DNA from 2 places in the Escherichia sp. E4742 genome. Region 1 is predicted to be linked to the other one. Evidence: predicted binding sites of a transcription regulator. Region 1 holds the regulator's gene; the other holds the start of a gene.
What was found. Region 1 encodes PhoB, which activates phosphate uptake and scavenging genes when phosphate is short. Its sites were predicted from a motif close to CTGTCATAAAACTGNCNNAT; they were not measured.
Positions count from the first base shown of each region.

Region 2: the regulator PhoB is predicted to act here: its motif matches at 2,615-2,634, upstream of kdgR (DNA-binding transcriptional regulator KdgR).

Region 1 is NZ_CP040443.1:3,412,081-3,416,515, reverse strand. Features, by position in the region: gene brnQ (branched-chain amino acid transporter carrier protein BrnQ) at 1-284, opposite strand, end outside; gene phoR (phosphate regulon sensor histidine kinase PhoR) at 690-1,985, opposite strand; gene phoB (phosphate response regulator transcription factor PhoB) at 2,043-2,732, opposite strand; gene sbcD (exonuclease subunit SbcD) at 2,922-4,124, shown strand; gene sbcC (exonuclease subunit SbcC) at 4,121-4,435, shown strand, end outside.
Region 2 is NZ_CP040443.1:4,929,929-4,934,363, reverse strand. Features, by position in the region: gene htpX (protease HtpX) at 167-1,048, shown strand; gene FEM44_RS24040 (MFS transporter) at 1,096-2,469, opposite strand; gene kdgR (DNA-binding transcriptional regulator KdgR) at 2,646-3,437, shown strand; gene FEM44_RS24030 (YobH family protein) at 3,584-3,823, opposite strand; gene mgrB (PhoP/PhoQ regulator MgrB) at 3,980-4,123, shown strand; gene FEM44_RS24020 (YebO family protein) at 4,198-4,435, shown strand, end outside.

The DNA of each region.
Region 1 (4,435 bases):
GGCCCTACCGCCAGGTAGCAGACCGTAGCCAGCAGCACGCCTGCGACTTTACCGATTGGTGTGCTCAGACTGTCAACGCCGCCGCCAACTTTCGCCAGCGCCACTACCGTTAATACCGGCAGACCAACGGCAGTAATGAGGAAGCCGAATGCCGCAGTCCAGACGTGTTCGCCTGCCTGCAAGCCGACCATAGGAGGGAAAATAATGTTACCTGCGCCAACGAACAACGCAAATGTCATAAAGCCCAGAGCGATGATATCGCGCGATCTTAACTGATGGGTCATAAATCATACTGCCTGTGGATGTGGTGTTGTAACGTTAAATTTTGTGCCAATCCCTGGGGATGATACAGCGGTATATTTAAACAATTTTAGCGGGAAATACTCCCAACCAGGCGCGGCGAAGAATAGTTTTTCGATTTACCGCGTGAATGCAGTCAGTATGACAGCACCTGAAGCGCAATTTAAACGCTTATAACGTTTTAAAGCAAGGAGGGATCTAAAAACCAGAGGTATATAGCGATAAGAAATCTCCAACCAGTATAAAACACTATTTCCGTGAAAAAGATATGGCTTATCATGCGAACAAAAAATCACCAGACATTGTAAAATTCAGCGCCCGTTTTTTGACTGCAAAGAAAAAAAGCCAGCATCGGCTGGCTTATGGCAACAAAAAATGACAAAGGCGGATTAATCGCTATTTTTGGCAATTAAACGTTCCGGCAGAACAAAACTGAAACGCGTACCTTTGCCCACCGTACTTTCAATATTGAGCCGGCTTTCATGATGATTTACCGCATGCTTCACGATCGCTAACCCCAACCCGCTACCGCCAGTTTGTCGGGAACGCGCTTTATCAACGCGATAAAAACGCTCGGTCAGGCGCGGAATATGCTCCGGTGCGATGCCCGGTCCATTATCTTCAACACTAAATTCGGCACCGTGCGGCACTCGCTGCCAGCGTACGGTGATATGCGTACCTTCCGGCGTATGATTCACGGCGTTATAGACCAGATTCGAAATCGCACTGCGTAACTGGTCTTCGCTGCCAGACACTTTGAGGCCGTTATCAATCTCAAAGGTAAATGTCTGTTTTTGCTGGCTCAGCGTCTGGGCTTCCCGCTCAACGACGCGCAGCATCATCGGCACATCAACCTTCTCATTCAGCAACTGCGTCGGCGCGGCTTCAATTTTCGACAAGGTCAGCAACTGCTTCACCAGCCCTTCCATCCGCTGAGTCTGCTCACGCATGGTGTGCAACGCTTTTTCGCGTACCGCTCCTTCCAGCGGTTGCTCATCCATCATCTCCAGGTAACCCTGTAACACGGTCAATGGCGTGCGTAACTCATGGCTTACGTTGGCGAAAAAGTTGCGCCGCGCCCCTTCCAGTTGATGCATTTGCGTGACATCTCGCGCCACCATCAGCAGCTGTTTATGGGTATAAGGCATGACGCGAATTTCCAGATGCCGCCCGGTGTTGAGCACCAGATTGAGTGGGCGAGAAAAATCACGCGTTTTCAGATATTGCGTAAACTCCGGATAACGCAGCAGGTTAAGGATGTTCTGCCCGTTATCTTCCGGCCAGCGCAGACCAAGAATTTGTTGCGCCAGACCGTTACACCAGAAAATACCGCCCTCTTCCGTGGTCAGCACCACCGCATCGGGTAGCGACTCCGCGCCGCTACGAAAGCGTTTGATAAGATTACCCAGCTCGCGGCGGCGTTTTTTATTACGCAGTTGCATCTGGTGTAAACCGTACAGCAGCGGTTCCCAGCTACCACGCCCCGGTGGCGGCGTCATACTGCGATCCACCCACAGCCACCACGAAAGGCGCAATAAATTCCAGAAATGCCAGATAAGCAGTCCTGTTACCGATGCCAGCAAAAACCAGGGCAGGTAACCAAAAAATGCACCCAGGATGAAAGCCGGGATGCAGCAAAGTAGCAGCTCCAGCACCAGCCTTTTCCACGACAGCCGTTCCAGCACGTAAGATACTCCAGTTATGAAATCATAAGCCTTGCTCTGCGTCCGATGAGCAAGGCGTTAAAAGCGGGTTGAAAAACGATATCCTGTACCGCGCACGGTCTGCACCATGCGGTCATGCCCACCCGGTTCCAGTGCTTTACGCAGGCGGCGAATGTGGACATCGACCGTGCGGTCTTCCACATATACGTTGGTTCCCCAGACGTGATTTAACAGTTGCTCGCGACTGTACACGCGCTCGGGATGCGTCATAAAAAAGTGCAGCAGTTTAAATTCAGTTGGCCCCATCTCCAGCGGTTCTTCGCCCGCCATCACCCGGTGAGATGTCGGGTCGAGACTTAGCCCCTGCATCTCAATCACCTCTTCCACCGCCATCGGCGATATACGGCGCATTACCGCTTTGATTCGCGCCACCAGCTCCTTCGGCGAAAACGGCTTGGTGATATAGTCATCCGCACCGGTTTCAAGGCCGCGCACGCGATCTTCTTCTTCCCCTCTGGCGGTCAACATCACAACCGGAATATCACGGGTCATCGACTCACGCTTGAGATGTTTGATGAACTGGATACCGGAGCCGCCGGGTAACATCCAGTCGAGGAGAATTAAATCCGGCCAGGGTTCATTCAGTTGATTCACAGCACTGTCATAATCTTCCGCTTCGACCGGCTGGAAGCCATTTTGCTCGAGCACGAAGCAGACCATTTCGCGAATTGGAGCTTCATCTTCTACGACCAGAATACGTCTCGCCATGATTTGCCCTGTTGTAATAAATAGATTGCGATCATTAATGCGACGTCATTATGCGTCAGATTTATGACAGATTTATGAAAAGCACGTCGCACATCCCTTCAGGTTATTGATTTCCGTGGTGCAGAAAAAAGCAAATAGCGCACCTGTTTGGGTATAATCGCGCCCATGCTTTTTCGCCAGAGAATCGTTATGCGCATCCTTCACACTTCAGACTGGCATCTCGGCCAGAACTTCTACAGTAAAAGCCGCGAAGCTGAGCATCAGGCTTTTCTTGACTGGCTGCTGGAGACAGCACAAACCCATCAGGTGGATGCGATTATTGTTGCCGGTGATGTTTTCGATACCGGTTCGCCGCCCAGTTACGCCCGTACGTTATACAACCGTTTTGTTGTCAATTTACAGCAAACGGGCTGTCATCTGGTGGTACTGGCGGGAAACCATGATTCAGTCGCCACGCTGAATGAATCGCGCGATATCATGGCGTTCCTCAATACTACCGTGGTCGCCAGCGCCGGACATGCGCCGCAAATCTTGCCTCATCGCGACGGGACGCCAGGCGCAGTGCTGTGCCCCATTCCTTTTTTACGCCCGCGTGACATTATTACCAGCCAGGCGGGGCTTAACGGTATTGAAAAACAGCAGCATTTGCTGGCAGCTATTACTGATTATTATCAACAACACTATGCCGATGCCTGCAAGCTGCGCGGCGATCAGCCTCTGCCCATCATCGCCACGGGACATTTAACGACCGTGGGTGCCAGTAAAAGTGACGCCGTGCGTGACATTTATATTGGCACGCTGGACGCGTTTCCGGCACAAAACTTTCCGCCAGCCGACTACATCGCGCTCGGGCATATTCACCGCGCGCAGATTATTGGTGGCATGGAACATGTTCGCTATTGCGGCTCCCCCATTCCACTGAGTTTTGATGAATGCGGTAAGAGTAAATATGTCCATCTGGTGACATTTTCAAACGGCAAATTAGAGAGCGTGGAAAACCTGAACGTACCGGTAACGCAACCGATGGCAGTGCTGAAAGGAGATCTGGCGTCGATTACCGAACAGCTGGAACAGTGGCGCGATGTATCACAAGAACCACCTGTCTGGCTGGATATCGAAATCACTACTGATGAGTATCTGCATGATATTCAACGCAAGATTCAGGTATTAACCGAATCACTGCCAGTCGAAGTATTGCTGGTACGCCGGAGTCGTGAACAGCGCGAGCGTGTGTTAGCCAGCCAACAGCGTGAAACCCTCAGCGAACTCAGCGTCGAAGAGGTGTTCAATCGCCGTCTGGCACTAGAAGAACTGGATGAATCGCAGCAGCAACGTCTACAGAATCTTTTCGCCACGACGTTGCAGACCCTCGCCGGAGAACACGAAGCATGAAAATTCTCAGCCTGCGCCTGAAAAACCTGAACTCATTAAAAGGCGAATGGAAGATTGATTTCACCCGCGAGCCGTTCGCCAGCAACGGGCTGTTTGCCATTACCGGCCCAACCGGTGCGGGGAAAACCACCCTGCTGGACGCCATTTGTCTGGCGCTGTATCACGAAACCCCGCGCCTCTCTAACGTTTCGCAATCACAAAATGATCTCATGACCCGCGATACCGCCGAATGTCTGGCGGAAGTGGAATTTGAAGTGAAAGGTGAAGCGTATCGCGCATTCTGGAGCCAGAATCGGGCGCGTAACCAGCCG
Region 2 (4,435 bases), 1.5 Mb from region 1:
CCTGATTTTTTAACAGTGGCAAGATGCCGTAAATCAGATGCTACAAAATGTAAAGTTGTGTCTTTCTGGTGACTTACGCTCTATCCAGACTTGAAAATAGTCGCGTAACCCATACGATGTGGGTATCGCATATTGCGTTTTGTTAAACTGAGGTAAAAAGAAAATTATGATGCGAATCGCGCTCTTCCTGCTAACGAACCTGGCCGTCATGGTCGTTTTCGGGCTGGTACTGAGCCTGACAGGGATACAGTCGAGCAGCGTTCAGGGGCTGATGATTATGGCCTTGCTGTTCGGTTTTGGTGGTTCCTTCGTTTCGCTTCTGATGTCCAAATGGATGGCATTACGATCTGTTGGCGGGGAAGTGATCGAGCAACCGCGTAACGAAAGGGAACGTTGGCTGGTCAATACTGTAGCAAACCAGGCCCGTCAGGCGGGGATTGCTATGCCGCAAGTAGCTATCTACCATGCGCCGGATATCAACGCCTTTGCGACAGGTGCTCGTCGTGATGCCTCTCTGGTTGCTGTCAGCACTGGTTTGCTGCAGAACATGAGCCCGGATGAAGCCGAGGCGGTAATTGCCCACGAAATTAGCCACATTGCGAATGGTGACATGGTTACCATGACGCTGATTCAGGGCGTGGTAAACACCTTCGTTATCTTTATTTCACGTATTCTGGCGCAGCTTGCCGCGGGCTTTATGGGCGGTAACCGTGATGAAGGTGAAGAGAGCAACGGCAACCCGCTGATCTACTTTGCGGTTGCGACGGTGCTGGAGCTGGTATTTGGTATTCTGGCGAGCATTATCACCATGTGGTTCTCGCGTCACCGTGAATTCCATGCCGATGCAGGTTCAGCCAAACTGGTTGGTCGTGAGAAAATGATTGCTGCGCTGCAGCGTCTGAAAACCAGCTATGAGCCGCAGGAAGCAACCAGCATGATGGCTTTTTGTATCAATGGTAAGTCCAAATCGCTGAGTGAGCTGTTCATGACTCACCCGCCGCTGGATAAACGTATTGAAGCCCTGCGTACCGGTGAATACCTGAAGTAATTTGCAGTAAATTATAAAAAAGCGCGTCCTGGTTGACGCGCTTTTTTTTAGCCTTGTGCGCGCGGTTGGGTAATGCGTAAACCACTGACACAGGCGGCGATCACTGCCAGAATAGCCGCAGCCGTCAGCGAGACGTGCGTACCATTATCACCAAACTGATTCAACATCAGCGCCACCAGAGCTGCACCGCTACTCTGACCAAGCAGACGCGCTGTACCCAACATTCCACTGGCACCACCGCTACGCTCACGCGGGGCGGAGGTAATAATGGTGTGATTATTGGGGGACTGGAATAACCCAAAGCCTGCACCGCATAAGATCATCGGCCAGATGATATTGATATCGGCAGGTGAAGCTGGCAACAGGACCAGTGAAAAAAGTCCCGCCGCCATGATGAACAGCCCTAAAGCACCAAGCAATCCTGCATGGACGCGCTCTATCAAATAACCTGCCAGCGGAGCCATGACCATCGTTGCCAACGGCCACGGGGTCAGGAGCAAACCTGTCTCAACTTCACTACGCCCAAGTACGGTTTGCAGATAAAAAGGCAGGGAAACCATCGCCAGCATTTGCGCACAGAAAGAACAAATGGAGGTACAAATTGATAGTGTAAACAGCGGAATACGCAGTAAATCCACCGGTAGCAGTGGAACAGGAAGGGAAAGCTGGCGGCGAATAAAGAAAATACCAACAATAATCATTACCGCCAGTTCAGCACCGATCAGCGTCAGTGATTGCCCCTGAGCAAAACCACTCAACGCGGTAATAAGCAGGCCAAATGTCAGCGCATTCATCACGGCGCTGGGCAGGTCAAACCGCGGCTTACTGGCACGAGAACCATTTGGCGGCAGAAAACGCATTGCCAGGAGTAGGGCGATAATACCCAACGGTACGTTAATTAAAAATAACCACTTCCAGGACGCAATTGAAAGGATTGCGGCGGCGATCGTCGGCCCGGCAGCGGAGGAGACGGCGACGATAAAAGAGTTAATTCCCATCCCTCGCCCCAGAAAACGTTGTGGGTAGATTAAGCGGATGAGTGCAGTATTGACGCTCATTAACGCCGCGCCGCCAAAACCTTGTATTACACGCGCCAGGGTTAGCATTTGCAGTGAATCAGAAAGAGCGCAGAACAACGATGAGAGCAGAAAAACCACCAGACCGAATTTATAAATTCGTCGATAGCCAAACATATCGCCCAAAAAAGAGAACGAGAGTAAGGAGATAACAATCGCGATTTGGTAGGCATTCACCACCCAGATGGAACTGGCTGGTGTGGCGTGGAGATCGGTTGCAATGGTTGGCAAGGCGACATTAGCGATAGCGCCGTCGAGAACCGCCATCGAAATACCAATAATAATGGTTAAAATTGCGCCGTACCGCTGAGGCAACGGCAGGCCATCGGCCTGAACTTTTGGCATAGGAATTTTATATCTTTTGGTAATAATCAACAGGGGTATGATTTTAGCACTGATATTCACGGCGAATGTCGCAGAATTGTAACTAACCGGCAAAAGATGGATTGCGACCACCCTGGCGCGAAATTATAATAAAAAACAGTTCTGATTTTTATAAAACACTCGCAATGAGGTGATAAATGGCTAACGCAGATCTGGATAAACAACCTGATTCTGTATCTTCCGTACTGAAGGTTTTTGGCATTCTGCAGGCGCTGGGCGAAGAGCGCGAAATAGGGATAACCGAGCTGTCACAGCGTGTCATGATGTCAAAAAGCACCGTTTATCGCTTTTTACAGACCATGAAAACCCTGGGCTATGTCGCACAGGAAGGAGAGTCGGAGAAATACTCTCTGACCCTGAAATTATTTGAGCTGGGCGCTCGTGCGTTACAAAACGTCGATCTTATTCGCAGTGCAGATATCCAGATGCGTGAGATCTCCCGTTTGACCAAAGAAACCATTCATCTTGGCGCACTGGATGAAGACAGTATCGTTTACATCCACAAAATTGACTCTATGTACAATTTGCGCATGTATTCACGGATTGGGCGTCGTAATCCGCTGTACAGCACCGCGATTGGTAAGGTACTGCTGGCATGGCGCGATCGCGATGAAGTGAAGCAAATTCTTGAGGGCGTGGAATATAAACGCAGCACCGATCGGACCATCACCAGCACAGAGGCGTTATTACCCGTGTTAGATCAGGTCCGTGAGCAGGGATACGGCGAAGATAACGAAGAACAGGAAGAAGGGCTGCGTTGCATCGCCGTTCCGGTGTTTGACCGCTTTGGTGTCGTGATTGCCGGCTTGAGTATTTCCTTCCCGACGCTGCGTTTTTCTGAAGAACGTTTGCAGGAGTATGTGGCTATGTTGCATACGGCAGCGCGCAAAATATCCGCACAAATGGGGTATCACGACTATCCATTCTGATTAAAATAAGAACCTGTCTGCATAAGATTCAGACAGGTTCTTCATTCAGCGTGGATTAAATAATGTTAATAGTGATATCGTTCGAGCAGAAGATGAAAATACTTTATATCCATTAGTTTTGATGTGGATATTTGTACCGTTATCTATCAATCATTATCGACGACGATATTGCTTTTACGTAGCAGCGGGCAATCTGTAATCCCCAAAAATCCACTTTTAGTATGTAGATATTGCACCGTGCTTGTGCTTCGGGCGGTGAGATATGTGCATTGCAGCCCTAATCCGGCAGCATTTTCCTTGCTTCCAATCAGAACGCCATATCCGCTGAGTAATAATCCTGTCCATACCAGTGCTATCAAGATAATTGTGCGAATGATGAATCGCATTACGACCTCTTCTCTTTTTGTTTGCTTAATCGTAGCGGCAATATGGACTGAAGCAAGCGTATCATTCCGAAAAAGCACGAATATCGACATGGTTAGACGTTGTTTAACTAACGCATGATAGTTTAAAGGCAGAAGATAGGTTAAACGGAGATTGGAGTGAAAAAGTTTCGATGGGTCGTTCTGGTTGCCGCTATGCTGGCTTTCTTGCTGTTATGGATGCAGGTATTCAACATAATGTGCGATCAGGATGTGCAATTTTTCAGCGGAATTTGTGCCATCAATCAGTTCATCCCATGGTGATATCATTTTTTCATCAGTAGATTTCCTTCCTGCGTAGCAGTGGTAAAATGGCGCCTCTACTTAGAGGTGGTTAAATGAACGAAGTTGTAAATTCAGGCGTGATGAACATTGCGTCTTTGGTCGTATCGGTAGTAGTTCTTATTATTGGGCTCATCTTGTGGTTTTTCATCAACCGTGCCAGTTCCCGGACTAACGAACAGATTGAACTGCTTGAGGCATTGCTGGATCAGCAAAAACGGCAGAATGTACTGTTACGCCGCTTGTGCGAAGCTAACGAACCTGAAAAAGCCAATGAAAAGGTTACTGAGAACC